Regions from separate parts of the Brevibacillus sp. MS2.2 genome, predicted to be linked through region 1. Evidence: predicted binding sites of a transcription regulator. Region 1 holds the regulator's gene; each other region holds the start of a gene.
The links. Region 1 encodes Rex, which represses fermentation and respiration genes when NADH is low (regulators of the CRP and FNR family bind a similar motif). Its sites were predicted from a motif close to TTGTGAAATATTTCACAA; they were not measured.
Positions count from the first base shown of each region.

Region 2: HP568_RS10840 (nitrate/nitrite transporter) is a predicted target of Rex. The motif match lies at 3,207-3,224, and genes of this name have one in related genera.
Region 3: HP568_RS20055 (helical membrane plugin domain-containing protein) is a predicted target of Rex. The motif match lies at 1,914-1,931, and genes of this name have one in related genera.
Region 4: HP568_RS24430 (cytochrome ubiquinol oxidase subunit I) is a predicted target of Rex. The motif match lies at 5,652-5,669, and genes of this name have one in related genera.

Region 1 covers NZ_JABSUZ010000005.1:230,553-238,332, reverse strand. The annotation lists partial or broken gene HP568_RS06780 (helicase C-terminal domain-containing protein) at 1-1,593, shown strand, start outside; gene HP568_RS06775 (ComEC/Rec2 family competence protein) at 1,635-2,540, shown strand; gene HP568_RS06770 (redox-sensing transcriptional repressor Rex) at 2,556-3,179, shown strand; gene HP568_RS06765 (amidohydrolase) at 3,196-4,500, shown strand; gene HP568_RS06760 (hypothetical protein) at 4,564-4,743, opposite strand; gene HP568_RS06755 (hypothetical protein) at 4,877-5,581, shown strand; gene HP568_RS06750 (cell wall elongation regulator TseB-like domain-containing protein) at 5,611-6,090, shown strand; gene HP568_RS06745 (hypothetical protein) at 6,243-6,770, shown strand; gene HP568_RS06740 (AAA family ATPase) at 6,763-7,780, shown strand, end outside.
Region 2 covers NZ_JABSUZ010000009.1:121,148-128,927, forward strand. The annotation lists gene HP568_RS10830 (hypothetical protein) at 1-663, opposite strand, end outside; gene HP568_RS10835 (Crp/Fnr family transcriptional regulator) at 851-1,558, shown strand; gene HP568_RS10840 (nitrate/nitrite transporter) at 1,642-3,141, opposite strand; gene hcp (hydroxylamine reductase) at 3,287-4,582, shown strand; gene HP568_RS10850 (YcdB/YcdC domain-containing protein) at 4,646-6,025, opposite strand; gene HP568_RS10855 (hypothetical protein) at 6,195-7,256, opposite strand; gene HP568_RS10860 (sigma-70 family RNA polymerase sigma factor) at 7,246-7,780, opposite strand, start outside.
Region 3 covers NZ_JABSUZ010000024.1:23,886-31,665, reverse strand. The annotation lists gene obgE (GTPase ObgE) at 1-1,072, shown strand, start outside; gene HP568_RS20060 (PilZ domain-containing protein) at 1,081-1,746, shown strand; gene HP568_RS20055 (helical membrane plugin domain-containing protein) at 2,037-2,492, shown strand; gene HP568_RS20050 (NAD(P)/FAD-dependent oxidoreductase) at 2,535-3,713, shown strand; gene HP568_RS20045 (hypothetical protein) at 3,765-3,917, opposite strand; gene HP568_RS20040 (ACT domain-containing protein) at 4,103-4,546, shown strand; gene HP568_RS20035 (homoserine dehydrogenase) at 4,582-5,880, shown strand; gene thrC (threonine synthase) at 5,880-6,962, shown strand; gene thrB (homoserine kinase) at 6,959-7,780, shown strand, end outside.
Region 4 covers NZ_JABSUZ010000036.1:15,831-23,610, forward strand. The annotation lists gene cydC (thiol reductant ABC exporter subunit CydC) at 1-1,388, opposite strand, end outside; gene cydD (thiol reductant ABC exporter subunit CydD) at 1,385-3,130, opposite strand; gene cydB (cytochrome d ubiquinol oxidase subunit II) at 3,130-4,143, opposite strand; gene HP568_RS24430 (cytochrome ubiquinol oxidase subunit I) at 4,133-5,548, opposite strand; gene HP568_RS24435 (hypothetical protein) at 5,890-6,645, opposite strand; gene HP568_RS24440 (sigma-70 family RNA polymerase sigma factor) at 6,635-7,219, opposite strand; gene HP568_RS24445 (hypothetical protein) at 7,348-7,743, shown strand.

The DNA.
Region 1 (7,780 bases):
AGTCGCTGCTACTATTTTCAGGCGAAGGAACGGGCTCGCGATGTCGATGTACTCATTGTCAATCACGCCCTATTCATTAGCGACTTGCAAGCGGAGAATAGAATCCTCCCTCCGTATGAAGTGGCCATCGTCGATGAGGCTCATCATTTGGAGGATGCCGCGACACAGCATTTAGGCAAGCAGTTTTCAACCACGCAACTTCTTTTCTTGTTAGATCGCGCATCGGTTGAAGAGAGTGGGTCAATTGCCCGCTTCGCAGAAGAGCTGCAAAGCTGGATGCCTGCGGTACAAGAAGATGTAGCCACTAAGCTTCTGGAGCTCAGAAAACAGTCCGCTGCCTTACGTGAGAAAGCGCAGCAATGGACACAGCTCTTGTATGCATGGGCATCAGATCGTGCGGAGGAGACGGCGGACGCTGGACGTGAGACGGTACGTTATCGGATCGAATCCTTTGTAGGCAAACACGAAAAAATACGCAAAGTAACCAAAAAGCTTATTGATGGGATGACCGCATACGCAGCGGACATCGAGCAGCTATTGCGAACGACTCCGCAAGAGGAAAAGCCTCCTTTTGCCGTACGCAGTCTACTGACAGATTTATTCGGCCTCATCAAAGACTGGCAAAACGCCGTGGAGCTGCTTCACTTCTTTTTGCTTGAGCAGGATGCCGAGTATGTATATTGGATGGAAGTAGAGTCCCGTACAGCTCGCAAGCAGGTTCATTTGTCAGCAGCACTCTTGAAGGTTGCCGACTCTCTGGCAGAACCGCTTTTCGCGCAAAAGCGGAGTCTGATCTTGACATCAGCCACTCTGACGGTCAAAAACAGCTTCTCCTACATCAAAAGCCAGTTTGGTCTCGACCAATTGCCCGAGGAACGAGTGCGTACCTTGTCACTGCCATCGCCGTTTCACTATGAAGAGCAGGGATTACTGTTGATTCCATCTGATTTCCCTGCACCAGGCAAAGAGAGTGACCATACGTATTTGGAGGCGGTCATTCAAGGGTGCGTGGATGTCGTACTGGCTTCGAAAGGAAGGACGCTGATCCTGTTCACCTCCCACTCGATGCTTCGACTTGTTTACCAAGCAATGAAGGAACGCCTTGCGGAGGCCCCAGAACCGTATACGTTATTTGGTCACGGGATTGATAGCAACAATCGGAGCAAGCTGGTGCGTCTGTTCCGAAGCATGGAGAGAAGTGTCCTACTTGGGACGAGCAGCTTCTGGGAAGGTGTCGATATCCAGGGGGAATGGCTGAGCAGTTTAGTCATTGTTCGCCTCCCATTTGCTCCACCGAATCATCCAGTCTATCAAGGAAGGGCAGAGCTTTTAAAGGCAGAAGGAAAAAACGCTTTTATGTCCTTGTCTCTTCCACAAGCTGTTCTGCAATTTAAACAAGGGGTAGGTCGATTAATTCGCCACCACTTGGATCGCGGGGTCGTGATCGTTCTAGACACACGTGTGGTTGAGTCGAGATATGGACGCTCTTTCCTTCAATCTTTGCCGCCATTTCAGATCGAAAGCGGTCCATGGCCAACGTTGCGAGAGCGCATAGAGCCATTCCTTAGTATGCAATCCCTGTCAGATTCATAAAATGAAGCAATAGTCTCATAGGGATTAAGGTGATAAAATAAATGTTATGGAAAAAAGCGTGGCCTTGGTGGATTGTAGTTCTTAGTGCGATTTTCCTTTGCGCATGCTCGATTGATAGCCATTTGTATTTGCAAGAAGCAGCAGTGAAGATAGATGACCCGTTTGAAACAGAGACAGAACAGGAATTTTCGGGTCTCATTATCACTTACTTGGCACTTCCGCATGGTGAGAGTACGCTTTTGAGAATGCCAGGTGGCAAAACGATGCTGATTGATACGGGTACGGCAGAAGATTGGCCCGTTCTTTCGGCGCGCTTGGCAGAACTCAAGATCACACGGCTCGATTATGTAGTGTTGACGAACGATCTGCCTGAGCATATGGGAGGCTACGTTTCATTGAGCGAGCAAGTGCTTGTAGATGCCGTCATTTTGCCCAAGCTGATTGCACCATCGATTCGCCATGTCGTGCTGCTTCGCTCCAACCAAAAGCAGATGGAAGCAGAGCAAGGACAAGTACTCACTCTTGACAAGGAAATCTCCATGGAAGTTTTGCTCCCGGATGAACCGTTATTTTTATCGCCTCAGAACAATTCTCTCGTTTTTCGATTGACGCACGGTCAATTGCGATTTTTATTTATGAGCGCAGTGAATGAAAAAGCAGAGGAGCGACTGTTGGAACGGCAAAATGACAGACTGAAGGCGGAAGTGCTAAAGGTAGCCGGTCAAGGGAGCAATCAAGGCTCTTCGCAACCGTTTCTGACGCAGGTCGATCCTCAGGTCGCCATTATTCAGACAGGCCGATCGCGGGATCAAATGAAAGACGGTCAGACGGAAGTCATGGAGCGCCTGGGTGAGTCTTGGGCCGAGACATACGTTACCAGCCACGACGGTTCCATTACCATTTTATCGAATGGAAAAGAATATCGGATTTTGAAGCAAAAGAATTAGGGGGGAAGACCGAACGTGGCAAAACACGAAAAGATTTCAGAAGCGGTCGTCCGTCGTTTGCCGATTTATCTGCGTTACCTCAGTTATTTGCAGCAAGTTGAGGTGACCACCGTTTCCTCCCAACAGATGGGCAAGAATCTTGATGTGAATCCTGCCCAAATCAGAAAAGATCTTGCAGCTTTTGGTGATTTTGGAAAAAAGGGAATCGGCTACGATGTCGATTATCTGGTGGAAAAAATCCGTGAAATTCTGAAGCTAACCGATGAAATCCGTGTCGCTTTGGTCGGAGCTGGGCATTTGGGCCATGCCATTAGTAACTACAACGCTTATTTGAAAGATAACATGCGGATTGCGGCCATCTTTGACAGTAATCCAGAGAAGCAGGGCAAAAAAGTCGCTGGGATACCGATTCAGCCTTTATCAGAGCTGAAGGAAACAATCGTAAACAAGCAAATCAAGCTCGCGATTATTACGGTACCGGCACCTGCAGCGCAATCCGTATGTGATCAGTTGACTCAAGCGGGTATCAGGGGGATCTTGAATTTTGCCCCTACGACGATTCGCGCAGGGAAAGATGTTCGCATTCACTATGCGGATGTGACGTCCAACCTGCAAAGCTTGGCCTACTATTTGACGTAAGAATGGAGTGTATACTATGAAAAAGACGATCCTCATTCACGCAACAGTCATTACCGTTAACGATACGAATGAAGTCATTTACGATGGTGCCGTAGCGTTCGAAGGCAACAAAATTACGTATGTGGGCCCAACTCCTGAGGACCTATCGGAAGCAGGATACGATGAAGTCATCGATCAAAAAGGTGATTACATACTGCCTGGCTTAATCAACACGCATGGACATGCTGGTATGTCCCTCCTACGAGGGTATGCAGATGATTTGCCGCTGCAACAATGGCTGGAAGATAAAATGTGGCCATTGGAGGCACAATTCACGGGAGACACAGTAAAATGGGGTACCCAATTGTCTCTTATCGAGATGATTCGTACTGGAACCACCACGTTTGTAGATATGTATGATCATATGGATGTTGTGGCAAAGGAAGTCGATGGAGCAGGCATGCGTGCCCGCCTTTGCCGCGGTATGATCGGTCTGTGCTCTGAAGAAGAACGTCAAACAAAGCTGAAAGACGCGACTCTTTTTGCAAAAGAATGGCATAATCAGGCAGACGGGCGCATTACCGTCATGATGGCACCGCATGCACCGTACACCTGCTCGCCAGAATTTATTACCCAAATTATCGAAAAAGCTGATGAGCTTTCCTTGCCACTTCATATCCATATGTCTGAAACGGCTTGGGAAGTCGGTCAAAACGAGAAGGACTACGGTCTGCGTCCAGTTGCTCATTTGGAAAAGCTGGGTATGTTCAATCGCCCAACACTCGTCGCGCACGCTGTTCACCTAACGGATGAAGAAATCGACATTTTGGCAAAATACAATGTGAGAGTTTCTCATAATGTAGTGAGCAACCTGAAGCTTGCAAGCGGTGTTGCGCCTGTTCCAAAAATGTTGGCAAAAGGTGTAAGCGTGTCACTGGGTACCGACAGCTCGGCAAGCAACAACAATTTGAATTTGTTTGAGGAATTGAAACTCGCTGCGATCCTGCACAAAGGTGTGAACAACGATCCAGTAGCCGTACCAGCAGAGGAAGCACTTCGCATGGCAACTCGTTATGGCGCAGAAGGGGTATTCCAAGAGGAAACGCTCGGAAGCATTGAAGTAGGCAAGCAAGCTGACTTGATCGTACTGGATAGCCACCAAGCCCATTTCCACCCGGCTCACCAACCGATTTCACATGTGGTGTACGCGGCAAATGGACGCGATGTGAAAGATACGATTGTAGCGGGTAAATTTTTGATGCGTAATCATAAGCTCTTGACTATCGATGAGGAGCGCGCGATTTACGAAGCAAACCGCGTATTCCAAACATTAAAACGGTAAAAGGCTCCTGTCAGGTGGGGGACAGGAGTAAGGCAGTGCAGGTGTAGGTAGGGGAATTGGATACTACGACGTTCCGTTGTTCATTTTCGCTACAGCTTTTGTCAGGAGATGATGGCGAAAATGAAGAGTGGGTGTGTGCGACCATTGACGCAAGGGAGACGACAATCCTGCCCAGGAGACGCGGTATTCCTGTAACAGAAACCCAAGTATGTCAGGAGATGTGGTTTGTTGCGAAGATGTCACGCGCTCACCTCCTCGGGGTGTATAAGTAGTATGACCGCCCGACCTTAAGCTATGATTAGCAACTTTTCCGTGTCGTTCTAAAACCTTCCCGTATAGCATAGGCTAAAGACAAAAATGGGACAGGGGGGACGACATGTACATCCGGCCCAAAATGCTGTGGTGGCTCATTCCTATCCTACTCGGTCTATTTCTGCTTGGGATTGTATTGGGGACAGTAAGTCGATCAGCCAATACAGACAGCACAGATACTGCGTCCGCGGTCAGACAAACAGCAGGAACGGAGCAGACAGCGAGGACGGTAGCAGAGCTTTTGGAGCAGATCACGAAGGACGAGGAGCGCTCATTTCTGGTATACATGCAGGATCAGACCTTGCATGGGCGATTTCAAAATGAGCAATTTCAGCTCACAGGAGAAATTGGTGGTCACCAGCTTGAAATAGCCAGAAAAGATGGGCAGCCCGTATCGGTGCGAATTAATGGCCAGATACAGGATCATGCCGCACTGCCGTATGCGATGTTCACCCCGTATGAGCACGGAGTATTGCTCAAGGGAGTTTTACAATCGGTTAGTCCTGAACGCCTTGAAGATACTACAGGGCAAGGATGGAGTGGATATCGGATAGCGGTTCCACCTGAGGAAGTCTCTTCGTTATTATCGATGTGGTTAGGTCCATCCTTCCCTATTCAAGATTTGACTTCAAACGTAACGAACGGAATGAAAGTCAATTACCAACTATGGTACGAGTCAACTACGGGGCAGCTTCGCCAACTGGAGCTGGATTTGCAAATACAAACGGCAGTTGGAGTGAAGAGAGATCAGCTTCGGTTCCGATTGTAATGTCAGCCACGTAAAGGAGTTACTTTGCTGTGTTAGTACGAATTATCCTATCAATCGTAGCCGTCATTTTACTTACGGGAGCTGGGTTCGCCTATCACCTGACGGCTTCTTTAGCAGGAGAGCGCAATCAATTTGAGGAAACCGTTCGTCAGTGGGTCTTTGATCGCACGACAATCACGGAGATTGAATCCATTGATGAATATCGAGGCAAAGAGAGCTACGCTGTCGTCATCGGGAAAAATAAGGCGGGTACACAGGTTGTAGCATGGATGACAGATCAGAAGGTAAGCTTCGATCGAATGGATCTAGCTGTTCCAAAAAAGAATGTAGAAGAGGCGGTTTACAAGTCATTCCCTCAATCGGAGATCACTCATTTAGTTCCTGGTCTCGAAAACGATAAGAAATTTTGGGAAGTCACTGTCAAAGACAAAGACGGTCGTTTTCACTATATTCACTATGATCTATTCACTGGTGCTTTGCTAACCTCATACGTGCTCGCGCCAACCTAATACGCTTGCTTGACGACAGGCCTTTTCCTTATGGGAGAAGGCCTGTTTGGCATTCCATCCAACATCTGTATAAGAAATTGATATACTCATATGATATACTGGGGACGTTGCAAAGAGAGAGAACGAGAACGATATATATGGGGGGAGTAGCCGTGCAGTTGAAAAAGAGCGTAATTGGATTATCTTTGGTGGCAACCTTGGCACTCCTGTTCGGAGGATGGTTCTTGTATCAAAAGATGGAGATTGAGGAGCCAATCCGTGCAGAAATTGGACAAATGCAGTCCGCAACATTGGGCAATTTGGAGATCAGCAAAGATAAAATTCAAATAGATGTAACTGTTACAAAGCCAGACGCATTTCCAGCAGAATATCGTAATCTGCTAACGGAAACACAAAAGGTCGCTGGGGAAAAAGAAGTGGTCATTGACATAGACAACCAATCGACAGCGATGAACGATATATGGCAGAGCGGTCAATTTGTGTTTACAGAAGCCGTGGAGCTGCATGAATATAGCCGCATTCCAGCCCTCGTGGAACAATGGAAAAAGGGGAATCAGCTGGACGAAGCATCCGCATTGATGGATGACGAGAACATTTATGTTTACTTGAAAAAAGGAACGGAGGATTTTTACACCATCATACCCCGTTCCATTGAAAAAGAGGTGACGGCACGTGCGTAAGGAAGTACTGATCGGCGTCGTACCTGCACTGTTGATTTTTCTTGTTTTTCTTGGTGTAAATATTACGCCATTCTTGGTGTTCGGAGCCGTACTGGGAGCGATTTACTTTCTGGTCATCCGTCAGCAAAATGGACAGGGCGGGAATGTGGCCCTCGGTGGGAAAAGAAAAGCAAACAAGCATGAGCTGCCAAAATCGGACTTGCAGTTTGCGGATATCGGTGGACAGGAACGCGCTAAAAAAGAATTGAAGGAATCGCTTGATTTTCTCGTGTACAAGGACAAAATTGAGCAGTATGGGATTCGCCCGATCAAAGGTGTTCTTTTGACAGGTCCACCTGGTACGGGTAAGACACTGATGGCGAAAGCGGCAGCGAACTATACAAATTCCGCCTTTGTGGCGGCATCAGGTTCGCAGTTTGTAGAGATGTACGTGGGTGTCGGTGCACAACGCGTCCGTGAATTGTTTCAAGAAGCGAAGGCATTAGCAGAGAAAAATGGGCAAGACAGCGCGATTATTTTTATCGATGAGATCGATGTCGTCGGTGGAAAAAGGGACGGTCAACAGCAGCGTGAATACGATCAAACCTTAAATCAACTGTTGACGGAGATGGATGGTGTAGCTACGACTGACAAGCCGCGGATTTTAGTCATGGCAGCTACGAACCGAAAGGACATGCTCGACGCAGCGTTGTTACGTCCTGGTCGTTTTGACCGCCATATTAGCGTCGATCTTCCAGACAAACCAGCACGCGAGCAGATTTTGACCATTCATACGGCCAATAAACCGTTAAGCGAGGATGTCACATTGGAAAAAGTGGCACAGGAGACATTCGGATTTTCTGGCGCACAGTTGGAGAGTGTAGCGAATGAAGCAGCCATCTATGCCATGCGTGACCGTCAGGAAAAGATCACGGCGAAGCATTTTGCCTATGCAGTGGACAAGGTCATGCTCGGTGAGAAGGTAGATCGTCAAGCATCAGAGGAAGAGAAGAAGCGCGTTGCACTCCACG
Region 2 (7,780 bases), on a different contig from region 1:
TAAGAACATGTTGCTTGCGGTTAACATCAAGCCTGTCACGCTGATAAACAGTAGCAGGTATAAAGGCAAAAAGTCGTAGACAAAGGATTGTTCAGCCCGTGCCTGCATGTTCTTGTGTCTGCGATACAAAGCCATGACTGCTCCGCCGATGACCATAAAAGCAGTAATGTTCAATGCGTTGTAAAAGAGAAAAGCAACCCAGCCATCCGCTTGTACGGTCAGAACATCCACACCCATGAACACGACCTGATAGTAGCCATTGTCCGTCATCGTGAAATACATCCAGCCAAACACTAACGGAAAGGTGACAAACGCGGCCAAGATGCATCCCCATCCCAGCAAAATATGCTGTGTCCAGCGGTACCATCCCCGATTCCAAATAAAGCGATAGATGGCCAGATGATCCACCGTTGTATTTGCCGTGTTTTTACGAAAGAGAAGGCGTAGCCCCTTTTTCAAAATGACATTCGTTGGCGGGCGATCTGCCCAAGCAGAAAATCGATAAAGGAAACCTCCGATAAAGACAAGCGTTCCCACCATATAGCCGTAAAGCGCCAAATCAATATGCGTGAAAAAACGTGTTCCCACGTAACTTAAGACGAACAAGCAAGCAATGATGATAAAAGCACGCTTCGCCACTTTGGAAGCAAATAGATAGTTCATACAACACCCTCCCTGCTGCTGCTCATTTTTTCCTTTCGCTCGAGACCATTGTAGCAACGGCTCGTAACCCAGGTTGTGATTTACCTCACACCACTGCCACAATCAGGACGATTTTCCTACCCCCAACCATCGATTTCGGATGATATAATGAGTTACCTTTGTATCCTTGTTGTAGGGGGGACCCCACATGACCGGAAATGGCACAACGTTTGTGGAGCAGATTTCTTCCGATTTTGTGAATAGCCTTGAAACGTTTTCTGTTCGGAAAAATTTCGTTCCCGGAGCCGTTCTTTTTTTGGATGGTGAAAGAGCCGATCAGCTATTCTTAATTTCGTCGGGCCAAATCAAGCTCACAAAGAACACAAATGATGGAAAAGAACTAACACTGCAAGTATTTGGTGCTGGAGAGCTAGTCGGCGTCTCCGGGCTCTTCGAACAGGAATTAACGTACACCTCCACAGGCACCATGCTGATGGAGGGTGAGATATGGATCATCCCGCGACAAGGGTTGGAAAAAATGCTCATCAAAAACGGTCAATTTTGCGTAGACTTCCTGCGTTGGATGGGATTGATGAACAGGCGGATGCAGTCCAAATTTCGTGATTTGCTACTCAATGGCAAAATCGGCGCCTTGTATTCAACGCTCATCCGCATGAGTAACACGTACGGCAAGCCACACCCCGACGGAATCCTCATCGACCTTTCCCTTACCAATCGTGATTTGGCGCAATTCATTGGTCTGACAAGAGAAAGTGTCAACCGGATGCTTTCCGATCTGAAAAAACAGGATTCTATCGATCTGCTTCCCCACGGGCATATCTTGATTAAGGACCTTGCCTATTTAAAAGAAGCGATTTATTGTGATGACTGCCCTCCTGATATTTGCCAAATGTGAGCAAACTCTACATATTTTCGTGCACAAAAAAAGTCCTGGACTTGTCCGTCCAAGACTTTTTTTCATGAGTGATTCAAGTTTCTTTATCCATGTCTTTGCTCCGCGAGCTCACTGAACATGCCAGCATAGTACTCGACGTCTCCTGCATCGTCTTTAATCGCGCTGATCGTTAACCATTGGAGATACTGATCTCCATTTTTCCGGCGATTCCAGATCTCTCCTTGCCAATAGCCATTCTTCTTGATCGAGTCCCACATCTTTTGATAGAAGTCCGCACCCTGTCTGCCTGATTTTAAAATATTGGGGGACTTGCCAATCACCTCATTCATCTCATAACCGGTCACTTTCGTAAAAGCGTGGTTCGCACTTTTAATAACTCCTCGTGTATCGGTAATCAGTATCGCCTCTCCCGTCTTTTCCATGATGGTTGCGGCGAGCTGCAGCTTCTCTTGATAAAACATCCACATCACCAAAACCAAACTTACCAGTGCAAACTGAGATAACGCCATGAAACCAATCGCGTAATGCCCGGTCAAATTAAACAACATCGTCAAGATCAACGGCGGGAAAAAGCCTCCTAATCCCCCCATCGCAGATACGATCCCATTTACAATCCCTGCTTGCCGCGAGAAATACATCGGCACTAATTTGAACACGGCTCCGTTACCGATTCCAGCACATGTCGCCACCATCAAGCACCCTACCGTATACATCAAAATCGATGGCGAAAACGATAAGACAATACCAGACAAGGCGAGCCCGGCAAACACAATTATCAATGCCTTGAAGGGATTCCACTTATCACCTAGCCAGCCTCCCAATGGTCTTGCAAGTGTTGCCAAAAGAATGAACCCTGCTGTTCTCATCCCTGCATCTACTTTATCCAATTGGAAATGGCTCACTAAAAAATTCGGGAGATACACGGTGAAAGCAACGAAGCAACCAAACGTAATAAAGTAGAACAAACTGATTAACCATAGCTTTTCGTTTTTATAGACACTCTTGATCTGCTGACCAAGGGGAGTCACTACCTTAGGTTCATTTTTATCCCCCATCAAGAAGGTAAGCACAGCAAATCCCACAAGCAATAGCATGAACATCTGTACAGTAGTGGCCCATCCAAATGATTTAGCCAGAACTGGCGCTGCAAAGGTGGTGATTGCTGTACCAATATTCCCCATACCGTAGATTCCGTTTACAGAACCATGCTTTTCTTTCGGATAGTATTTAGGTAGAGACGTGACACCAACGGAAAACACCGCCCCGCCTATCCCTATAAATAGCCCGCCGATTAACAAATCTGTATAAGTGGTCGCCTGGCTAATATAAAAAACAGGAGCCAGCAGCAAAAGAAAGCTTATGCTAAATAAAATTCTCGCGCCAAATCGGTTACTCCAATATCCAACAGGGATTCGCAGCAACGATCCAAGAAGAACAGGAATCGCTGTCACCCACGCCACTTCGCTTGCACTCATGGGTACGGTTTCTTTGATAAAAGGCATGAGCGATGACAGAATGACCCATACCATGAAACCGACCGTAAGACTCAACGTCTGTAACGGCAACTGCCATTTTCGTACCATAAACAACACCCCTCACTTGGGAAATCTTCTTCATCCACTATGATAAGAGGCAAAGTTTGGTTTCGTTGTGATTTTAATCACAGCTCCTTCCAGACGATCCGCTTATAATCAAAGCGAAATCTTGAATCGAAGGAGTGGATTATACATGTTTTGTTATCAATGTGAACAGACTCCGACAGGTGGTTGTAAGGTCATCGGCGTTTGCGGAAAGAATGAAGATCTTGCGAGTATTCAGGATACAATAATTTTTGCTTTAAAAGGAATTGCAGCTTATGCCACACATGCTCGTCAACTCGGCTATATCGATCCTGAAGTGGATGGGATTACTCAGGAAGCCCTCTATTTTACATTGACGAATGTGAATTTTAACTTGGATGAACATTTGCAAATGGCCATGAAAGTAGGCAAAGCCGCCATAAAAGTCATGGAGCTTTTGGATCGAGCTCATACGGATCATTTCGGAGTCCCGCAGCCAATCACAGTCTCACAAAATAAAATCGAAGGAAAATGCATCGTTGTTACGGGACACAATCTGTTTGCTCTCGAAGAGCTGTTAAAGCAAACAGAAGGCAAAGGAATCAATGTGTATACGCATTCCGAAATGCTGCCCGCACATGGCTACCCCGCACTGAAGAAATATCCTCATTTGAAAGGAAACATCGGGAAAGCATGGTACGATCAACGCCAATTGTTCGAGAAATTTCCAGGTGCCATATTGGCTACAACAAACTGTGTGATGCCTATTCGAGGCAGCTACGCCGATCGTTTCTTTTCCTATGATATAACCGGTTTGGAGAACGTGACGAAAATTGTAGATAACGATTTTGCGCCGCTCATTGAAAAAGCATTGACTCTCCCTGAAGTCTCCATCGAATCGGAACTGACATTGACGACCGGGTATCATCACAAAACAGTTCTCGGCATCGCCCCTGAAATCATTCAGGCAGTCAAGGAAGGACAGATCAAACGCTTCTTCGTTATCGCTGGTTGTGACGCTCCTGGCAAGGGGGGCGAGTATTACCGTGAATTGGCTACGTCCTTACCGCCAGAAACCGTCATTCTTACTACCTCCTGCGGAAAATTCCGTTTTAACGATGTAGATTTCGGCACCGTGCCAGGTACCGACATCCCAAGATATATCGATTTGGGACAGTGCAATAACTCGGTTTCTACCATTACGATTGCGGCTGCATTAGCCGATGCCTTCGAGTGTGAAGTGAACGAGCTGCCGGTAAGTATCGTTCTTTCCTGGTTTGAACAAAAAGCGGTTGCCATCCTGCTCGGTCTGTTTAGCCTGGGGATACAAGATATACGGATTGGCCCAAAATTGCCTGAGTTCATTCAGCCCGGGGTTCTGCAAGTACTGCAAGACTTGTTCCACATCCAGTTGATTGGTGACGCCCAAGAAGATATGAAGCAAATGCTCGGAATCACTCAGTAGACATAATAGAAAAAACGGCTGTCAGAGAGTTAGTGGTAAGACTAACCAATGACGGCCGTTTTTTCATTCTTTACCTTTTAAGGAACTGATCCATTTTCCTGTGTGTGCGTCGACAACTCCTTTGTCTCCGCTGAGGCGGTAAACAAGCCGCGGTTTTGGTTCCTCTACCTCGTTAAAGTCTAAATCCGGTAGCAAGTAGTAGAGTTCGAGCGATTTTTTCACGGCTTGCTCCGTTTTTTTCGCAAAAGCCAGGTCTACTCTCTGCATGTTATTGTCGAGAATAACGGGCGAGGTAAGCTTCTCATCCCCTATAATACTGCTGCCTGAGGACGAGTTGACAGCTATTTCAAATCTTGCGTACCTAATCAGAATACCATTTTTCAACCATCCAAAATGCACTTTATAGTCCCGCCAATTCGTCTCCTTCCCCCTCGGACCTCCATCATACGGCTGTGGATCAAGCATATAAATATCTGCCAACTGATGACGGAGCTTCGTTTGCAGGAGATGGATTGCGCTTGCCTCCGCCTGCTCACGGGTAATTGCTACATCTTTATGACTCGCCGCCTTTGGAGCTGAAGCAGCGGGCATTTCCTTCAAACTCTTGAACGGTTGCTTTGGTTTCGCCACCGCCCCATCGCCATCGATCATCACGCCTGAGATCGCATCTACCATTTGCGGATCGGTTGGTAGGTAACCGTAGACTAACATGTATTTCTCCCCATGATCTCTACTGGAAAAACTCTCATAATACAAGGTTGGCTCCGTTTTTTGTTCCAACAGCTCGCGCGCTTCCTTTTCCGATATGATTTGGCTTGCGTCAGGCAACTCCCCCTCATACCATAATCGATTAAATCGCAGAACCTTTCCGTCTCCTCGCGCGGTTACAGCGATATAATTGTCCTTAAAAGGAATCCCATTCTCTACTCTCTGAAATTTAAAATAGTACGTACCGTCGCTCTTGTAATCGACTTCATTTGGCTCTATTAAATTCGCTCGTTCCTCAGAAGGAATGACTTTTGTGAGAAACTTCATTACTCCCTCAAGAGCAATTTGCTTGCTATTCGTTGTAGCAGAGCCAGGGGCTTCGCTGTCTTTGTCATCATATTGATGATAGCTTAACAGGTTCCCTGAGACAGGATGAATTTTATAGCCGACACTTGATTTATCTGAATGATGCCAACTAAGGCCCCATCCCGCATAAGGTGTAAAGTCGTCATACGGTTCGATGTATTCTCCATAGTCATACTCATAGCCTTCGGGAATAGTCACCCATTTCTTGGCGTATTCAATAGCCTCTTGTTCTGAAAGAATCTTTTCTGATTTTTGCTCAGCCGCCTGTACCAGTGTACTCTCATCTGCAATATTGCCTAGTACGAGTAAGGATGAAAGCAAGAGAATCGACAATCGTTTCCAAAATCCTTTTGTCCTACTTTGCTTCATACACATGTTCCTCCTCTATCTATTCCCGTTGATTTCATCGGATCATTACGGATTTCATCACATCGATATTTTTCCATTCCTTGTTAACTTTATATCAATATACATATTTTGTAAAACAAAAAAAGAGACGGTTTCCCGCCTCTTTTTCCTCCACCTTGACTTGCTATTTCTACCATTTCGTTTCCGTTTTGTGTTCAATTATTTGTACGACTTTTGGTTCAACTTCTTTCATCATTTGTTTCAGTAAATCATCGCTGATCGTTACTTTATTTTTTCCATCTTGAAGCTGTCCTTCAGCCTGTGTTCTTGCAATCACATCAATGACTTGTTGTTTCGAGATATTTTTCGAGGCTGCAACCTCCACAACAGATTTTCCTTTTGCTAGTTCTTCTTTTAACTCCGTCGGGCTCATTTTTAGTAGAGCAAACAGTTTTTCATCGTTTATAAAATTATCAGCATAATAATCAGGCTTACCGTCTCTGGAGAAATAACCTTCTACTTCACTGTTTGAAGGTGTAGGCGCTACCGGAGAAAGACTAATTGTATTACCTTGAACAAATGCTTGGTAACCCTCTCCTCCTGATCCCTTCTTGGTGTAATTCAAGATAAATGTTTTTTGATTGGGATTGTCCATTTGCTCCATGGCAACCTCGTAATCTTTGATGTTGCCGTACAATTGATCAATAAGCTGATCTACCTTCCCCTTGATTTCCTGATCGGGTAAAGTAATGAGTGGTTTCTCCTTAGGCTCCCAATTCTCTTGCGTCAGGTCTTGAATCTCATCCGTAATACCGTTTGTATGGAGGGTAATCTTTTTGCCAGTTCCTCCTTTTTCCTGCAAGACGATGCTTAGTTGTACCTTTTTGGTTGAATCATTGGGGTCTCCAAGGTAGCTTGCATGAATAATCTCAAACGATTTTGTTTCGGGAATGGCACGATACAGCTTCTCAAGTGTTGCTTTCCCAGCCTCATCCAGCTTGACTTGTTCAGAAGTCATTGGTGCTCGAGTAAGCATGTCAATCACAACAGGTGCTGCAAATGCTGCGGTTGGAATCAAAATCGCAGCAGCAACAATTCCACCAATTAATCGTTTTTTCATAGTTATTTCGCTCCTTTTTCGTTGCAAATAGTGAGAATAGGATTGTTCTATACGTTTGGAAATGGCCGGCGGGCACTCCATCGTTTCTGCCTCTTCGTGCAGATGTTCACGGATTTTGCGTTCAATAGTCATTGATCTTTTCCATCCTTTCCAGGGGGAGATTCCCTAAGTATTTTCGAAGCGCCTGGAGGCCAGCATGATATCTGGACTTTACTGTACCCAGCGGAATATCAAGCAAAGTCGCAATTTCCTCAAGAGTATAGTCGTGATAAAAGCGGAAGATAATCACTGTCCGCTGTTTGTCGGTCAGTTTTCGTATGGACTGGGATATCATTTGGTTGGTTCCATCCATCAACGCAGTATGTTCATCCAAATAAGACTCTTCGTGGGAGAAGGAACGAATGCGTTCAAAAATGCGGAATCTCCTCCAGCTCTTGACCCGAAATCTCTGCACTTGACGGATTACCAGGCCATGCAGCCAGAACTGGAAAGGACGGTTCGTATCGTAATTAGCAAGTGAGGTCCACATTTGCATATAGATTTCATTCATGACATCTTCCCGATCCTGCTTATGATCCACCAGAAAGGAGACGGTCCGGTATACGTCCTGAAAGGTGGCATCATACACCCTATGAAATGCCTGTTCGTCACCCTCT
Region 3 (7,780 bases), on a different contig from region 1:
AGAGCATGGCCGCAACAAATCTCAGCACGGAGCAGGCGCGGAAGATATGGTCGTGCGCGTTCCACCGGGAACAACTGTCATTGATGATGATACCAAAGAAGTGATTGCCGATCTGGTGGAGCAGGGTCAACGTGCTGTGATCGCAAAAGGCGGACGCGGAGGACGAGGCAATATTCGTTTTGCCAACTCTTCGAATCCAGCCCCACACATCTCGGAGAACGGAGAGCCAGGTCAAGAGCGTTACATTGTCATGGAGCTCAAGCTGATTGCAGATGTGGGCTTGGTTGGTTATCCGAGTGTAGGAAAATCCACGTTGCTGTCCAGTGTGACAGCGGCGAAGCCAAAAATTGCGGCGTACCACTTTACCACGCTGACACCGAATCTGGGTGTTGTGGACTTGGGCGAGCAGAGTTTCGTTATGGCTGACTTGCCAGGATTGATTGAAGGTGCGCATGAAGGTGTGGGTCTTGGTCACCAATTCCTGCGTCACGTAGAGCGGACACGCTTGATCGTCCATGTGATTGACATGGCAGCGGTAGATGGACGCGATCCATACGAGGATTATTTGCAGATCAACCGAGAGCTGACGATGTATAACCTGAAGCTCGAAGATCGTCCACAAATTGTAGTCGCAAACAAAATGGAACTGCCAGAAGCAGAGGAAAACCTGCGTATTTTCAAGGAAAAGGCTCCAGATGTGAAGGTGTACGAGATTTCTGCTGCAACCCGTCAAGGCGTGCAAGAATTGATGTATGCGATCGGGGATACCTTGGCGACGATTCCGGACAAGCCTGCTGTCGAGGAAGTTGCGGAAGTGGAAGAGCGCGTGGTGTTCCGAGCAGAAAAAGAACCAGAGGCATTCGAGATTACGCGTGATAACGAAGTATTCGTCGTCAGCGGTGAAAAGATCGAGAAGCTCGTACGCATGACCAATCTGAACAGCTATGATGCAGCCCAGCGTTTTGCAAGACAAATGCGCAGCATGGGTGTAGATGATGCTCTGCGTAAGCTGGGAGCAAAAGACGGGGATACCGTTCGGATCGGCAAATTAGAGTTTGACTTTGTGGAGTGACAAAAACCATGATTGATATCCCATCACTGAACCCATTTTTGGGGGATAAACGACTCCAACGCGGTGCGTCGCTACCGCTAATCATCTCCAAGCAGGTGAAGACACCTGTCCAAGTTTTGGTTGAACATGCAAAGGGCAGTTATCTCGTAGTTTCCTACGAGATGAAGCCTGAAACAAAAGCAGAGCTTCTCGGATCAACTGTACGCATTCGTTGGGAGACGGATGCGGCAGTGAATACCATTGATTTGGAAGTAGTTTCGGAGCAAACGCTTTGGCCGATCAAGCTTTTAGGGATGATTCCGATTAGTGTAGGGGTAGAAATTACACAAAAGCGCAAGCAGGATCCCATCTCCCCAGATCTCGGTATTTCTGTCCCTTACAAGGTGATGGGAGCCAGACCGATCGAAGAAAAAGGCGAGGCAGTGTTGCTAAAATTCTCTCCTACCCGTCTTGTTTTGGGAACGGACGGTTATGTGTCGAAGGGCGATTTTCTCCACTTGTCTTTCAAGATACCGAAGCAAGCGCAGGAGATCGTCATGATGGCGAAAATCGTGGAAAAAACGTTCCAAGACAAGGAATCAATCATTGAATTAATCTTTACGGATATCAATGAAAAGCACCATGAACTCATCAAAGAATACTATAAAAAGCTCTCAACTGCCGCTTCTTCCTAAGGAAGCGGTTTTTTTCCTTTGATGTTCCTGCGAAGAAGGTATATAGTAGAGTACATAGAGTTCTAAATCGAGCCTGTTCACTTCATGATTTGTTGTGTACGCTTTCCTGAATAAATACATGTGAAATCATTCACTTTTGATTATTCGAATCCGTTGTCTGCTTTACTTTGTGAAAAATGTTACAAACAATTTTTTACCGGATTTTCAGGGAGAATAGCGGCCGTTACTCGTATGAACAGGCATCGAGAATGAAAGGCCTCTATTCCAAAGCAAAGGAGGACGTTTTTTTTATGTCTCAAACAACTACGCAACAAGCTCAAGCTGCTGCTGAAGTAGCAAGCACTGCAACTCTGGCACCAGCGCAGCAACAAGATGTACTCGATCAGTTGATGAAACCAGAAATTCAAGAGTCACTGAACGTATTGGTGGCGAACCTGCCTAAATTGGCAGAACTGACTACTCTTTTGACCAAAACATATGATTTGGTACAAACAGTAGCCAATGATCATGTGTTGATCGACGACATCAAAGGCGGAATGGAAGAGTTCGTAAAACCGATCTCTGATAAAGCGAAAGGTATTGCGCAAGCAGCCATTGAAGCCAATGACCGTGTTCATGTAGAAGAGTCTACTATCGGTTTGTTCGGTATTCTCAAAATGCTCAAGGATCCGCAAGTACAAAAAACATTGCGTTTCGCACAAGCATTCCTGGAAGTATCAGCAGAACGTCAACAACAAAAACGCTAGTTTTTTTATTATGGAATGTAAGACAAGGACGGAGGATTGGGCATGGCGAAGCATATTCTGATTCTAGGCGGCGGTTATGGCGGTTTGCTCAGCGCATTGACCGCACGTAAATACATGACGGCTGAAGAAGCGTCGATCACGGTGGTAAACCGTTTTCCTACTCACCAAATCATTACGGAACTGCACCGCTTGGCAGTAGGAAACCTGTCTGAACAAAACGTGGCGCTCCCTCTGGAAAGATTGCTGCGTGGCAAAGAGATTAACCTCGTAGTAGATTCGGTAGAAAATATTGGCCTCGATTCCCAACGCGTAACATTGGCGAGCGGCGAGTCCATCAAATACGATGCTTTGGTAATTGCGCTGGGTAGTGAAACCGCATTCTTCGGAATCCCGGGTCTGCAAGAGTACAGCTTTACACTGAAGTCTGTAGAAGAAGCAAATCGTCTGCGTGCACACCTCGAAGAGCGCGTGATTGAATACAAGACGAGCAAAAATAAAGCAGATGCTACCTTCGTTGTAGGTGGTGGCGGTCTGACAGGTATCGAGCTGGTTGGGGAATTCGCTGATATGTTGCCAAATCTGTGCCACAAACACGGCGTAGACTTTGCAGACGTATCCATCTACTGCGTAGAAGCAGGTCCATCCATTTTGGCTGGTTTTGCTCCTGACCTGGTTGAGCGTGCGAAAACGAGCTTGGAAAAACGCGGCGTTCAGTTCCTGACAGGCGTACCTGTAACGGAAATGAAAGAAACCACGGTTTGCCTGAAAGATGGCGGTACCATTGAAACCAAGACAATGGTATGGACAGGTGGCGTACAAGGAAATCGCGTAGTAGCGGAGTGCGGCGTGGAAGTAAACCGCGGACGTGCAACTGTTACCGAATTCCTGCAATCCACTTCTCACCCTGATGTATTCCTCGCAGGTGACAGTGCGGTCGTAATGGGGCCAGAGGGCCGTCCATTCCCTCCAACTGCGCAACTGGCATGGCAAATGGGCGAAGTAGTGGGACACAATCTCTTCGCGCACTTCAACGGCACCAAAATGGATACCTTCAAACCGGTATTCTCCGGTACATTGGGTAGCCTGGGCCGCAAAGACGCGATCGGAACAATTGGTGCAAGCCAACTGAAGCTGAAAGGCCTGCCAGCAACCTTGATGAAAGAAGCGAGTAACGTTCGCTACTTGACTCATATCAACGGTCTGTCCTCTTTGGCATACTAATCGAATCAGGAAAACCCGGGATGATGGTGTCCCGGGTTTTTTTGTGCTTGTTTATCCGTTTCCGCTTGGATCTTCAATCACGTTGGGGGATTGTGCCATCTTTTTGCCCCGCATGTCATTGCCAAACTGTTCGAGACTGCTTGGCTTACCCGCTGGGTGATTGTTACGGCGCTCCGATTTATCTGACTTTCCACGTCCGGCCATTTGCCTTTCACCTCCTCCATACGATACGCATTATTGTGCGCGAAGAAGCTCCCCCTCATGTAATCAAAGTAAACCAAATATGATCCGATGAAAAAAAGTGACGGATAAGGATTGTCACATTACATGCTATCCGTTATAATGTCCTCTATGAAGAAACAACTGTTTTTCTCAGGAGGACACAACGCATGAAAAAGGAAGAAAAATTCTACTTGATTCGATCTGACATCCTGCCAGAATCGATTGCCAAAACGATTGAAGCCAAGAAGATGCTGGAATCCGGCGAAGTGGATACCGTAAATGAAGCGGTTGAACGGGTGGGATTGAGCCGCAGTGCTTTTTATAAGTACAAAGATGGCGTTTTTCCGTTCAATGCGATGATGAGCGAAAAAATTATGACGTTTACGTTCTCTTTGGATCACATGTCAGGTTACTTGTCCAAAGTGCTCACATATGTGGCCGATCAAGGTGGAAACGTGTTGACCATCAATCAGACGATTCCACTTCAAGGGATTGCTACCATATCTATGTCAGTCGATATGGCTAATCTTCGCGTATCTAGCACGGAGTTTTTGGATAACTTGCAGCTGATCCCGGGCGTTCGCAAAGCGATGATCGTCGGTAGAGGCTAAGCAAAACACAATCAAAGAAAAGGCAGGGGAGAGACATGGAGAAGCAGAGCATTAAATTGGGATTAATGGGATTTGGGACAGTCGGGACTGGTGTCGTACGCATTATTCAAGCACATCAAGAGGATTTGCAAAAGCAAACCGGCCTCAGTATTGAGATTTCTCGTATTCTTGTTCAGGATGCGGAAAAATCTCGGAATATTTCATCCATGGTGGGTGCGCTGACCACTGACCCTGCTAGTCTTTTGGATGATCCGGAAATTGAAGTCATCGTAGAAGTAATTGGTGGAATTCACCCTGCAAAGGAATACATTTTGGGTGCACTCGAACGAGGCAAGCACGTAGTAACTGCCAACAAGGATCTGATGGCGTTGCACGGGGCCGAAATTTTAGAGAAGGCGCAAGAAAAGGGCTGTGACGTCTTCTACGAGGCAAGCGTGGCAGGTGGCATACCGATCTTGCGCGCGTTAGTAGAAGGGTTCTCCTCAGACCGTATCGCGAAAATGATGGGGATCGTCAACGGGACGACCAATTACATCATGACCAAAATGAGTCAAGAGGGCGCAGAATATAGCGAGGTATTGAAAGAAGCGCAAGCACTGGGCTATGCGGAGCAGGACCCTACCTCCGATGTAGAAGGCTTTGATGCCGCCCGCAAAATGGCAATTCTGGCAACACTGGGCTTCCGTGTACCGATGAAGCTCGAAGATGTGGACGTAAAAGGAATCAGTTCCGTGAGTAAGGAAGATATCGCCTATGGCAAACAACTGGGCTATGAAATCAAGCTGCTCGGACTGGCTCGCCGTGACGAAGAGGCGATTGAGGTAAGTGTGCAGCCGACTCTGGTTCCAAAATCTCATCCACTCGCTTCCGTAAATGGCGTCTTTAATGCCGTGTACGTACATGGGGAAGCGGTAGGGGAGACCATGTTTTACGGGCCGGGCGCAGGTGAATTGCCGACTGCTACCGCCGTTGTGTCAGACCTGGTCACTGTCGTCAAAAACAGAAAGCTAGGAGTGAATGGACGCGGAATGGTTGCTCCATACAAAGAAAAAGTATTGAAAGAAGACAGCGAAAAATTCTCGAAATACTTCCTGCGCATCGTCGTTGCAGATAAACGCGGTGTTCTTGCTCAAATTACACAGCTGTTGGCAGACAAAAATATTTCTCTTGAGCAGGTCATCCAGCAACCGTTTAACAACGGTGAAGCGGAGATTATCATGATTACACACCTGTCCTCAAAAAGTGATATGGATGCGGTACTGGCTTACATGGAGCAGATGGATATCGTATCAACTGTGCAGAGCTGCTACCGTGTAGAAGGGGGAGACAAATAATGGCATCTGATCGACAGTCTGGAATCCTTGCACGCTACCGGGAATTTCTCCCGATCACAGAAAAAACTCCGCTGGTCAGCTTGCATGAAGGAAACACGCCCCTGATCCATGCCCCGAACCTATCCAAACAATTGGGGGTGGAGCTGTACGTCAAGTACGAGGGGCTCAATCCGACCGGCTCTTTCAAAGATAGAGGCATGGTCATGGCTGTAGCCAAAGCGGTAGAAGAGGGAAGCAGCACGATCATGTGCGCTTCGACGGGGAATACATCAGCAGCAGCTGCGGCGTATGCGGCACGCTCAGGATTACGTTGCATCGTCCTGATCCCAAACGGCAATATCGCACTGGGTAAGCTGGCGCAGGCTATCGCCTATGGTGCAGAAGTCATCGCGATTGACGGTAATTTTGATGAAGCGCTGGATATCGTTCGCGAAATCACGGCGAAAGAGCCAATTACACTGGTGAATTCCGTGAACCCTTACCGAATTGAGGGACAAAAGACCGCGGCATTTGAAGTGTGCGATGCGCTGACGGACGCACCTGACATTTTGGCCATTCCAGTTGGCAATGCAGGTAACATTACAGCATATTGGAAGGGCTTCGAGGAATATTTTGCAGCCAAAAAATCGAGTCGCTTGCCTAAGATGTACGGATTCCAGGCAGCGGGAGCAGCTCCGTTAGTTCATGGCGAACCAGTAGCCAACCCTGAAACGATTGCGACAGCAATTCGCATTGGCAACCCGGCGAGCAAGGATGGCGCTTTGAATGCTATTTCGAAATCAAGCGGTCTCGTCGATAGCGTAACGGACGAAGAAATTTTGCATGCCTATCATTTGCTTGCGAAGAGTGAAGGTGTGTTTTGTGAGCCTGCTTCGGCAGCGTCGCTGGCTGGCATTATCAAGCTGCATAAGGCTGGAAAGCTTCAACCCGGCAGCCAGATCGTATGCGTGCTGACTGGAAACGGACTAAAAGATCCAAATATCGCTTTGAAGCTGGTAGGGGAAGAGCCACGCTCTGTTCCAGCGACACATGAAGCTGTTATGGAGCTGGTTCGTCAAAGTGGGAGAGAATTTGTATCATGAATGGGCAACGTGTAAAAGTAACCATACCGGCAACGACAGCGAATCTGGGACCGGGATTCGATGCGCTGGGAATGGCTTTCCAACTGTATTCTGTCGTAGAAATGGAAATCAGTGATCATACGACAGTAGAGATGATGGGCAAGGAGCTACAAGGAACACCGACGGACAAAAACAATCTTCTGTACAAGGTTGCGGCGAGAGTGTTTCAGGAAGCGGGTCTCGCCATTCCTGAGCTCTCGATCCGTGCTTCCAGTGACGCTCCTCTGACGAGGGGCTTGGGGAGTAGTGCTGCTGCGATTGTAGGTGCACTCGTAGCAGCGAATCATCTCGCTGGCGAACCATTTACTCGTGAGCAACTGTTTGAAAAGGCAACGCGTCTGGAAGGGCATCCAGATAATGCGGGTGCTTCGATGTTTGGCGGTATCATTGTTGCGACGATGCCTGAAGTACAAGGAGACCCCATTCCTTATGTGCGGTTTTCCGCTCCGGCGGGATTGCAAACACTCGTCGTGATCCCAGAATTTATGCTCGCGACAGAAAAAGCGCGGAACGTCTTGCCACAGGTGTACAGCAGAGAGGATGTTGTATATAATGTGGGTCATAGTAGTTTGCTAGTTGCTGCACTGGCACAAGGCAGACTAGACCTGATGGGACGGGCAATGTCGGATCGGTTGCATCAGCCGTATCGAGCAAAGCTTGTGCCTGGCTTGAACGAAATCCTGGACAAAGCGACTGAACACGGAGCACTGGGAGCTGCTTTAAGCGGCGCTGGACCTACGATCCTCTGCTTTTTCTCTTCGGATGAAGAATTAGAGAAG
Region 4 (7,780 bases), on a different contig from region 1:
AGGGATTCAATCAGTTGATCCAGACCGACTTGAGCTGTCACAGCACGCACTTCTTCATCGGAGGCATCGGGTCGACCCAGCCTGATGTTGTTGGCTACGGTTGTGTCAAACAAATACGGCTGCTGATTCAACACGGAAAACAAACAAGCAGAAGTCTCCTCTGACTGGACAGGCTGCCCATTTACGGTCACCTGACCTGCTTGTGGCTGTATGGCACCTCGAATCAAGTTTAGTATCGTCGATTTACCCGCTCCGCTGCGACCGAGCAACGCGACTTTCCCCCCTTGAGGCACCTCAAACGACACATCCTGCACACTCAAACTGCTGGCATGTGGGTAGCGAAAATGAACATGATCGAGCTTCAAACTACCTCCGGCTTGATTAGCCAGCTTTTCCTTCTGCGCTTCCGTAATGGTTGGACGACTGCCCTCGATCTCCCGAAGCCGCTCCAGAGACTCCTTGTATTCTGGCATTCGCACAACAGCGTCAGAAATACGGGCAAACGCATCCATCAACGGAAAGGCGACCAGTCCAATCGCAGCAACCAACGTAGCGGGAATCTGATCCGCAGCGGCAAGTCCGCCCGCCCAGATGACCAATAAGACAATAGCCCCACCGATTGCACACTGCGACATCCACTGGACGCGCCATTCTCCGCGTCGAATGGCGTTTTCGATTTGGGTAGCTGTCTTTTGCCGTCTTGTAAACAACTGGAGAAACTGCTGCGTACGACCACTGAGAATCCAGTCACTCATGCCAAAAACAGCATCGGTCAGCTCCCGGTATGCTGCCTGTCTCTCCTGCTTGAACCGACGACTCTTGGCAATGGATGACCACAAGACTACCGCGGGTGCAACAAACAGCAGAAAACCACAGTACAACGCCATCAGCAGCGCGAACATCCCGTCCATTCTTCCCAGTGCTACAATACCTGCCCCATAGAGGAAGACCGCCGAGACGGCTGGCAGCACAAAGCGCAGATAAACATTCTGTAGTTGCTCAATGTCATCCGCTAGTACACCAAGCAAATCTCCCGTACGAAAACGAGTGCCAAGGAGCTGATCTTGCGGCTCGATGGCCTGATACAAACGCACACGCATACGCGATAACACACGCAAAGCTGCATCGTGCCCAACCAAACGCTCCAGATACTGAATGACTGCTTTGCTAAAACCAAATGCCCGGACAAGTACGATGGGAACATAGACCATTAAGACGTTTTCGGGCTGGAGTGCGGAGCGAGAAATCAGATACCCGGACGTATACAGCAAAGCACCCGCGCATGCCACTGCCAAGGTTCCCAGCAAAGCCGCTGCGGCAAACTGCCAGAAAAACTGGCGAAAGTATGGAAGAAACCACCCCTGATTGCCTTCTCGCGCTTCCTTCATCCTTTCTCCCCCTTGGCACCAGCTGTCAACAACCGATAAAATACACTTTTTTGTGCAACGAGCTGTTCATAGGTCCCCACTTCTACCAGCCGTCCCTGGTCGATTACCCAAATCCAATCCATGTCTCGCATCCAATGCAAGCGATGCGTGGCCAAAAATACGCGCCTGTCCCCCAACACCGACAACATGGTCTGTTTGAGCTCCCATTCCGTTTCAATATCTAAGTGAGCAGTCGGTTCGTCGAGCAAAATCACTGGTCGGTTACCAAGCAGTGCACGTCCCAATGCAACCCGCTGTGCCTGTCCGCCGCTTAACGTGCGTCCCCCTTCGCCAATGATTTCGTCACAGCCATTTGGCAAGCTGTCCACCAGCTCTCCCAGACCAACATCACGAATCACTTGCTCCACCTGTTCCTGCGTCGCTTCCGGCTCATAGAAGCGAATGTTATCCGCCAACGATTGATTGAACAAATACGGATGCTGTGGAATGTAAGCGATTTGCCGCTGCCACTCCTGCTTCGCATCCCCCGTAATGGGTTGCCCATCTACTTGTACCACGCCAGCTTCGGGATCAGAAAAGCCGCCTAGCACTCCAAGGAGGGTTGATTTTCCAGCCCCGCTCGCCCCTACAATGCCCACTCTTCTCATGTTGCTGCCCAATTCCGCAGATACCTGACCCAGTACCTGTCTTCCATCCTCACCGACGACACGAATATCGGACAAGGTAATCGTTCCATCCAAAACACCTGTCAGAGACGTCTGGCTATCTGTTGCTTGTGGCTCCGCCTTATGTTCATCCGTGGCGGCACTATCGATAATGGTACGAATAGTCCCCAACGCTTCCTTGCCATCCAATGAGGCGTGGTAGTCCGATCCCAGCATCCGTACTGGCAAAAAGTATTCCGGTGCAACAATCAGGATGACCAATGCCGTTTCAAATCCAAAGTTTCCTTCAATCAGCCGCAACCCAAGACCAACCGCCACAAACGCAACTGACAGCATGCTGAAGAAGTCGAGTGCCAATGAAGACAAAAAGGCCACCCGCAACGTACGCATCGTAGCAGATCGATATTGATCGCTCACTCGCCCGACGGTTTCCCCATGGTCTTTGCTACGTCCCAAAAACCGGAGCGTCGCAAGCCCGCGAAGCGAATCGGTGAAGTGATGGGATAGCATTCGATACGAACGCCATTGTTTGTCTGCCTGTTTACGCGCCGCCAGACCAAGTACGATAAAAAATCCAATGAGAACAGGCATCGTTACCGTCAGAATCAGTCCAGAAATCACATCTTGCATGTAGACAAATGCCAGAAGCGGAAACGTAACAAAAACCATATCCAGCGTACGCGGAACAGACAACTCCAGGTAGGTGCGTACACGCTCTACACCTTCTAGGACAAGCGTAACAAGTTTTCCGCTTCCTTCACTGGCGGCAAAACGTGGACCACGCGCGAACAATCGAGATAGAACTCGCTCTTGCAAAGACTCACTGGAAGCTTCAGCAAAACGGCCAGCGACTTTCTTTTGCAGCCAAACGATGGTATGACGAGCGGCTATCATGACCAAAAACAGTGCAAGCGGCTGATACGCCATCTGAACGGCTTGACCTTCAAACAAGATTGCGATCGACTTCGCCAAGAGTAGTGCCTGACCGATAATCGCCGCACTTTGCAGGAGGGAAAGACCGGCTAGCAGCAGCATAACCGGTCGGATTCCTTGTAAGCGGAACAATTCCTTGTCCATTAGTACTCCAAATGATCCTTTTCAGTGACTCGTTTGTGGAAAACGAAGTAGCTCCACGCCTGATAGGCAAGCACAAACGGTAAAAGCACTGCTGCAACAATGGTCATTGCTTTTAACGTGTAAGGACTCGAAGCTGCATTATAGAGGGTCAAATCAAACGCGCTATCAATCGTGCTGACCATCACCCGTGGGAACAAGCCGATAAACATCGAGACAAACGTCAAAAGGATCATCGCACCTGTCATCCCGAAAGCCCATCCTTCCCGGCCTTGTCTCAAGAAGTGACGAGCCAGTACAAAAGCCACAACACCTAAGAGTACGGCTGCTGTCAACAAAATACCCTGGCGCTCAAAGAGATCGGTTACCATGAATGTCCACCCTACAAGCACCGCCATGAGAACCGCTTGCATCGGCAACAGCTTTGCTGCCAGTACACGTGATTTTTCACGCAGCTCGCCCACGGTTCGTAGCGAGATGAAGTTCAGGCCGTGCAACAAGCATAGTCCTGTAACTGTCACACCTGCCCACAGCGAGTAACCATTCACAATGTCAGAGAAGCCAGCAGTCATTTCCATATTCTGATCAATCGGCACACCCTTCACGAGGCTGGCAAAGACCATTCCGAACAACATTGGCGGTACAAAGCTTCCAATCAGAATCGCTGCGTCCCACGTCTTTTTCCAAGCCTCGCCTTTCCCTTTGCCTCTAAATTCAAATGCTACGCCGCGTCCAATCAACGCAAGTAGAATCAGCGTAAGCACGAGATAATACCCGCTAAACATCGTGGAGTACCACTCCGGAAACGCTGCAAACATCGCACCAGCGGCTGTAATCAGCCAGACTTCATTGGCATCCCAGAACGGGCCAATCGTATTGATCAAAACCCGGGTTTGCAAATCATTTCGTGATAGCAGACGTGTCGCCATTCCGACACCAAAGTCGAAGCCTTCGAGAAAGAAAAATCCGGTAAACAGAACGGCAATGAGCAAGAACCACAGTTCATTAAGCTCCATAACGTTCACTCCTTACACGATCAAATGGGTCCTGAAGCTGTAAATCCTCTACATCCCCATGACTATCCATATCCGGTCCTTTTTTGGCCACACGAGCAAACAGATAAGCCAAGAGACACAGCAGGATGAGATAAATCGTCGTGAAGGCGATGAGAGAAAACCATACCTCTCCTGTGCTAATGCTTGGCGAAACTGAATCTTCAACACGCAGTAGCCCGAATACCGTCCACGGCTGACGCCCTACCTCCGTCATAATCCACCCTGCCGAGTTTGCGATGAATGGCAACGAGATACCCGCAACCATCAACTGCATGAACCGCTTGTTTGGCTGTTCCAGCTTTTTGCGTAAAGCGAGATATGCCCCGTACAAAGCCAGCAAAATCATTGCACTACCGCCCGCTACCATGATGCGGAAGCTCCAGAAGGTCGTCCGAACGGGTGGAATGTAGTTTCCTGGACCGTAGGTTTTCTCATACTCTGCTTGCAATTCCAACATGCCCGGTACAGAACCTGAAAGTGAATTGTACGTCAGGACGCTAAGCAGATAAGGAATCTTTATTTCAAAACCGTTTTCTTGTTTTTCTGGATCAATCGTTGCAAAAACTGTCCAAGGTGCTGGATCTGAGCTTGTTTCCCAGAGCCCTTCACTCGCTGCCATTTTCATCGGTTGGGTAGCAACCAAATACTGTGCCTGACCATGACCGAATTGAGCAATAGCAAGAGAGGAAATCAATGCTACCACGATCGCAATTTTGAAAGATTGCACAAAGAATGTAACGTCTTGTTTTTTCAACAGCTTCCAAGCACTGATACCTGCTACCAGGAAGGCACCTGTCGCAAATGCCGCAAATACGGTATGCGGGAATTCATATAGTAATTGTCCATTGGTAAGGAGAGCGAAGAAATCGACCATCTCTGCACGTCCGTTATTGATAGCGAAGCCGACTGGCTGCTGCATGAACGAGTTGGCTGCCAAAATCCAAAGAGCCGAAAGAATCGTTCCGATGGATACGAGCCAAATACATGCGAGATGCACACCTTTGGACAAACGATCCCAACCAAACACCCAAAGCCCAATAAAAGTCGATTCGAGGAAAAATGCTAAGAGGGCCTCAATCGCTAGCGGTGTTCCAAATACGTCGCCGACGAATCGTGAGAAATCAGACCAGTTCATCCCAAATTGGAACTCCTGCATGATCCCTGTCACAATCCCGACAGCAAAATTTATGAGCAAAAAGGTTCCCCAAAACTTGGCCATTTTTTTGTACAAGTCATTCTTTTTTACCACATACATCGTTTCCATAATGGCTACTAATAATGAAAGCCCGATGGAAATCGGCACAAAAACAAAATGGAAGATAGTCGTTATCGCAAATTGAAGTCGTCCCAAATCCACTATATCCATGTACAAGATCCCTTTCTATTCGCGTTTTGGCCTTTATGTACCGGAATTATACCAGTGGGGAAACCAGCATTTATTACGACTTTGTGAAAAAAATCACAAATTTATGTGAAAAAATTCACAAATGATTCTCTCTCTTGTAACCCCCTTTTTCGCATTCATCTTCGTGAGAGAGTTTTTTGTTTTGTTTTACCCTGTATATTTCCGGTCATGTATAATTGTAGCAGGACTTTTGACCCTAGAGGGTGTCCGATTCGTTACATGATTTTTAACACTCTGTGACGGCACATAGAAAAATGGGCCCTGTTACTAGGCCCATCTTGAGTGGAACAGTTAACAACCGCTTATTTTTTGACGGATTTCGTTGACAAGGAATCAATGATGTTGCCGATAGTAGCAGCATCAAAGCTCTTCTCTGCCATCTGGTACAGCTCGTACGTGAATCCTTCATGCTCCCAAATCACGATCCCGTTGGCGAAATATACCTTTTTCCCGCCAATGGTTTCGATCTTGACACCCTCTGTCGTGTTGATGCCGTTTTCGCCACCGTTTGAAATCAACAAGGAAATAAACTCGTTCTCTTTTTTATACTGAATTTCTACCATACCCTTGCCATGAACGACCGTGTTTTTATAGGAATAATGCTCTGACAACCATGTCGGTGCCGGAAAGTCCATTTCGCTGGCTGCGCGTGCTTCTTCCAATGTCATCTGTGGGGGGGCCTTGTGTTCTACAGGTATCTCGATTCCTTGGGTATTGGACTGTGTAGCAGGCAGCTCTTTATCATATTGGGTAATTTCCATGTTCCCGACCTGAAAGCGTGCCAAGATCGTCTGGAGCATTCCTTGGGCAAACGATGTAGTCGAGAATGCCCCTAAAAGGCAAACAACAGCAACAGCACTAACGGTAGCAGCTTTCCATTTATTCGTTTTCATATTGATCCCGTCCTTTTTGCTATCATGTAGTTGTATGTTTCCTGATTCCAATTTGAATTTCAGCCGATTATATATGTTGGCTTTTGGAGTGGCGTCATCTAGTTCCAGATCAGTAAGCAAGTCGGTGAGTTCACGAAAATCGTCTAGATCATGCTTACTCTTCATAACGGAAGCCTCCTTTTTGCAATTCCATTTGCAGCTTTTTCAAGCATCTGTAGAGCACGACGCCAATATTTGAACCACTGACACCCAGAAGTTCTGCAATTTCTGCGTTTTTAAGACCAGCCGCATATTTCATGGCGATGATATTGCGCTCCTTGTCACTCAGCTTCGCCAGTGCTCGAAATAAGGCTTGATGATTATCGTCGCGGATCACGATGTCCTCCGGTGACGACTTCGGTAAGACCAGATTCAGAATCGAATCCAATGAAAAGCTGATTCTTTTCTTCTGTGAGCGGAAGTAATCTGTCACTGCGTTTCTGGCGATCGCAAACAACCAGACCTCAAAGTTTGATTTATCCGGCGAAAAGCTGCTGTATTTTGATATCACCATTTCAAACACATGACTGCATATTTCTTCTGCTGCATAATGATTGTTGATCCGATAGCAGATATATTTGTAGACGCGCTTATAATAAGCACCATAAATTTGGGCAAAAGTTTCGGTCGACATGCTTTCCGCTTGCCTTTCATGTTCTTCGTTTTGGCAGATGCCTGTGTTCACTTGGGCAATCTCCAACTACTTCCCCTCCCTTCTGGATGGAATAAACAAATTGCGCAATTTGTTTGGTTGTGAGCCTCACGATAGTTAATACGGCAAAAGTAGAAATGTATTAACAACGTTTTTCAAAGATCGGAGGAATTAACATGTGGATACCCTATCAAGAAATAAGGAGGCACCCCGCTGATTTTCGGGTGAAGTATCGATTTTACTCTGAAAATGAAGGCGGAAGAAAGGTGACGCCGTTTCAAGGATATCGAAGTGATTTTTCTTACGATGGGGATGACACGAGCATAACAGGCATCTTTGCCATCCATCCTGAATTTGAGGATGATCACGGAGAAATCATTTTAGATAACACAAGCCCAGTTCCTACAGAAGGAACAGCTCGCATGTGGATTCTTTTCCCCCAAATGCGAAAAGAGGTTCACACAAAAAGAATGGAGCTGGGTGTGCTCGGATATTTTATGGAAGGTGCAAGAAAAGTAGCGGTAGTCGAAGTGATAGAAATAGTTGGGTTACATTCAAATCCAACCTCGTAAAAAATGCGTCTTGTCTTGGAGGGAATCACATGTCTGG